DNA from 2 places in the Nocardia sp. NPDC003726 genome. Region 1 is predicted to be linked to the other one. Evidence: riboswitches for the same ligand, from Rfam matches in the RefSeq annotation. Region 1 holds a riboswitch; the other holds the start of a gene.
The links. A riboswitch is a leader RNA that binds a small molecule or an ion and turns the genes downstream of it on or off. The one in region 1 is predicted to bind cobalamin.
Positions count from the first base shown of each region.

Region 2: linked by a shared signal. The riboswitch ahead of ACWDMM_RS26860 (CbtB domain-containing protein) and the one ahead of metE (5-methyltetrahydropteroyltriglutamate--homocysteine S-methyltransferase) in region 1 are both predicted to bind cobalamin.

Region 1 covers NZ_JBSFNF010000008.1:106,093-108,285, reverse strand. Annotated here, with positions in the region: cobalamin riboswitch at 400-629, shown strand; gene metE (5-methyltetrahydropteroyltriglutamate--homocysteine S-methyltransferase) at 777-2,193, shown strand, end outside.
Region 2 covers NZ_JBSFNF010000024.1:99,363-101,555, reverse strand. Annotated here, with positions in the region: gene ACWDMM_RS26870 (alpha/beta fold hydrolase) at 1-466, opposite strand, end outside; gene mhuD (mycobilin-forming heme oxygenase MhuD) at 525-839, shown strand; cobalamin riboswitch at 920-1,071, shown strand; gene ACWDMM_RS26860 (CbtB domain-containing protein) at 1,102-1,296, shown strand; gene ACWDMM_RS26855 (CbtA family protein) at 1,287-2,093, shown strand; gene ACWDMM_RS26850 (hypothetical protein) at 2,129-2,193, shown strand, end outside.

The sequences.
Region 1 (2,193 bases):
ACCGATGTGCTGTCCGGAGGCCGGGATCGGTGCGGAGGTCCGAGGGCGTGGGCCGTCGAACAGGTGCCCGATGGCCGGGCGCGGTATCGAGCCGAGTTCGCCTGACCCGCGTCCGCACCTGCGGACCAGGCGAACGGCGAGTTCGAGAAGGTGGTTACCGGATGGCCCGACGTCCGGATGGCCGATGGAGCGATCCGAGTCCGCATGCGCGGGCGGGCCGGTAGCCGGAACGGGAAGCAGGCGCCCGATCGCTGCGCGTCGCGCGGGCCGGGCAATTGCCGGCGTGACATCCCTCGCGATCTGCTCGCCTCGCCGCGTCCTATGCTGAGTGGGCAGCTGGTTCACCGCAGCACGACGAGATGGAGCCCCGACGTCGCGCGACGGAGTCGAGCCCGCCCGTGCGGCGACGTCACGGCGGGTGAGAGGGAACCCGGTGGGAATCCGGGACTGTCCCGCAGCGGTATGCAGGAACGACCGCCGTCACCAGGCACTGAGTTCACCGAGCCGGAAGGCTCCGCGACTCGGGAAGCGACGGCCAGTAGGTCGGCCATCGGGAGCTATCCGGCGTATGCCGGCCCGCACGGCCGGTGCCCGCGAGTCCGAAGACCTGCCAGCCGTGCCGGGTACGCCGTATCCGGCGGCCACCGCCTCGTGGATTGGGCGCGCGGATCACCAGCTGACGTGTCGGGCTCCTCGGCCGGGAACATCACCGGCATGTCACCGGGTTCTCCGCCTGCCCGTATGGCGATGGCTTTCGTCCTCAGCAATGGAGAAACATCGTGACTGTTGCACAGCAAAAGTCGTTCACCGCGACGGTTCTCGGGCTTCCACGAGTGGGGCCGCGGCGCGAACTGAAGCGGGCCACCGAGGCCTATTGGGCAGGCAAGATCGACGCCGGTCGGTTGCACGCCGTGGCGCGCGAACTCCGGCACGCCCAGTTCGCCGAATTACAAGCCGCGGGCCTGGACTCCATTCCGGTCGGTACGTTCTCCTACTACGACCAGATGCTCGACACGGCCGAGTTGCTCGGCGCGTTGCCGCCCCGGGTCGCAGGGATCACGGACCCGCTGGAACGGTACTTCGCCGCCGCACGCGGCACCGACGCCGTCGAACCCTTGGAGATGACCAAGTGGTTCGACACGAATTACCACTACCTGGTACCGGAGATCGGCCCGGACACCTCCTTCTCGCTGCACCCGGACAAGCTGCTGGCGGAACTGCGCGAAGCGCTCGAACTGGGCGTGCCCGCGCGTCCGGTGGTGATCGGGCCGATCACCTTCCTGAAGCTGGCGAAGGCGACCGGCGGTTCGGCGCTGGCCCGGCTGATCGAGTTGCTGCCGTTGTACCGGGAGCTGCTGCGCAGGCTCGCCGTCGCCGGCGCCGAGTGGGTGCAGATCGACGAGCCTGCGCTGGTCACCGACCTCACGGCGGAGGAGATCGGCTTGGTGCAGGTCACCTACGAGGAACTGGCCGACGCCGCCGAGCGCCCTGCGGTGCTCGTCGCGACCTACTTCGGGCAGCCGGGTGCCGCACTGCCGGCGCTGGCGAGCACGGGGATAGAGGGGGTCGCCCTCGACTTCACCGCGGGCGCCGACATCTCCACCATTTCCGCGCTGGCGGGCAAGCTGGTCGTCGCGGGGGTCGTGGACGGTCGCAATGTATGGCGCACCGATCTCGACCGGGCCGTCGCCACACTCGGCGCCTTGTCGGAATCCGCTGCGCCTGTGGCGGTTTCGAGTTCCTGCTCGTTGCTGCACGTACCGTACTCGCTGGCCGCGGAAACCGGGCTGGACGAGCGACTGCGGTCCTGGCTGGCGTTCGGCGCGGAGAAGGTCGCGGAGGTACGCCTGCTCGCGACCGGATTGACCCAGGGCACGGAGGCGATCGCCGCCGAGTTGGCCGAGGTGCGCGCGGCGCTGGCGTCGCGCAGGTCGGATCCGCGGCTGAACGATCCGCGGGTGCGGGCCGCACTGGCCGCGCTCGGGCCGGACGCCGACCGCCGCGCGCCCGCCGAACAACGCCGGGAACTGCAACGGGACCGTTTGCGGCTGCCCGCGCTGCCGACCACGACGATCGGTTCCTACCCGCAGACCTCGGCCATCCGGTTGGCGCGCGCCGCGCTGCGCAAAGGCGAGATCGATCGAGCGGAGTACGTGCGCCGGATGCGCGCCGAGATCGCGGACGTCATCGCGC
Region 2 (2,193 bases), on a different contig from region 1:
CCTCCGGCCCGTGTTCGAAGGCGTTCGAGAAGTAGCGCCCGGCGACCGGCCCGAAGAACGACAGCATGGCCTCCTCGTCGGGGAACGGTTGCGGCCACGCCTCGATCATCGCCGCCCAGTGCGCGGCGGTGCGGCCGGTGAAGTCCGGCGCGATGTCCTCGATCACCAGCGCGCGTACCCGGTCGGGGTGGGTCGCCGCGAATACCCAGCCGTGCAGCGCCCCCATCGAATGCCCGATCACGACCATCGGCTCTTCGATCGCGGCGGTGCGGGCGGCGAGGTCGGCGACGAAGGCCTCGGTCGTCAGCTCCGCGGGCGCCGGCCTGCCGTGCCCGGCGGCGTCGAAGGTGTAGACGTGGCCGTGCTCGCGCAGCCAGCCCAGCTGATCGCGCCACGTGCGCGCGCTGCCCATCAGTCCGTGCAGCAGCAGGATCGGCGCGCCTGCTCCGCCTTCGTCGTGCAACATCGGTTCGACAATACGAGGCACCGAGCATCTGCTCGGCGGCAGCCGCTAGCTTGGACACATGGCTGTTGTGAAGATCAACGCGATCGAGGTTCCCGAGGGCGCGGGCCCCGAGTTGGAGAAGCGGTTCGCCCACCGCGCGCACGCGGTCGAGAACTCCCCCGGCTTCCTCGGCTTCCAGCTGTTGCGCCCGGTGGCCGGAGAGAAGCGGTATTTCGTTGTCACCCAGTGGGACTCGGAAGAGTCCTTCGCGGCTTGGCGGGACGGGCCCGCGCGCGAGGCGCATGCGGGCGAGCGTCAGAAGCCGGTCTCGACGGGTGCGTCGCTGCTCGAGTTCGAGGTCGTGCTCGACGTGGACGCCAAACCCGCGAACTGACTGCGCGCCGCACCGCCGGGCAGGCCAGCCTGCCCGGCGACTCGCCCGACGCCGTGGTACGCCCGTGCCGGACCCGGTTGACGCCGAGGGTGTGCGGGTGTCACAGTTCGAGGGACAAACGCGAGGGTGACGCGGTAATTCCGGTGAGATTCCGGAGCGGTCGCGCCACTGTGTTCCACGCACCGAGTCCGGTGCCGGAAAGCCAGACACCGGCACCGTCGCGCCACCACCCTAAGGGACGCGTATCCCAAGGAGGACTCGAATGGCCATCGCGCATTCACCCAGCCGGGCAACCGATTCCCTGGCCACCGTGCTCGTCACGGTCGGTGTCGTTCTTCTCGCACTGCTCACGCTGTACCTGGTCGGCTTCGATCAGGGCGTCATCTCGCGCAGCGGGATGTACCTGCATGAGCTGATGCACGACGGACGTCACCTGCTGGGGCTTCCGTGCCACTGATCGGTTCGCTTCGAACCCTGCTGCTGCGCGGCCTGCTGGCCGGTCTGATCGCCGGACTGCTGGCCGCCACAGTCGGTTATTTCGTCGGCGAACCCAAAGTCGACGCGGCCATCGCCATCGAGGAAGCGCACAGCTCACACGCCGAATCGCCGGACGGGCACTCCCACGGCGAGCACGCCGAATCGCCCGGCGGCCATTCCCACGGTGACGAGGAAGAAGCGCTGGTGAGCCGCGGCGGCCAGAAGTTCGGGCAGTTTCTCGCCCTCGGCCTGGCCGGTCTCGCGCTCGGCGCCATCTACGCCTCGGTCGCGCACTTCGCGCGGCGCTACACCACGCTGTCCGGGCCGCGGCTCGCGCTGACGCTCGGTGTGGCCGGTTGGGCCGCGATCGTCGCGGTGCCGTTCTTCAAGTACCCGGCCAACCCGCCCGCGGTCGGCGACCCCGACACCATCAACGAGCGCACTCTGCTGTGGCTGGCCGCCGTTGTGCTGGGCATCGTCGCGGTCGGTGCGGCGGTGGCGGCGTTCACCGCGCTGCGCACCCAGCTGCCCACGTTCCGGCTGATCGGCGGCGTCGCGGCGTTCATGCTGGTCACCGCGCTCGGCTACGTCCTGCTGCCCGGCGTGAACGAGGTGAGCGCGGACTTCCCGGCCACCCTGCTGTGGCAGTTCCGGGTGGCCTCGCTGGCCGAGACCGCGACTCTGTGGGCCTGCCTGGCGCTCGGCTTCGCCGCGCTCACCGAGTTCGCCACACGCACCGATACTCCGGTATCGGTAGCGCCCGCTACCGCAGGGTGATTCGCGTTCGGAAGCAGTGAGGCAGTGTCGGCCCCATGACCGGCACTGCCTTTTCCGTCCGGCCCGCATCGCGGGGCGCAGCCCCTTCCGGACCGCCGCG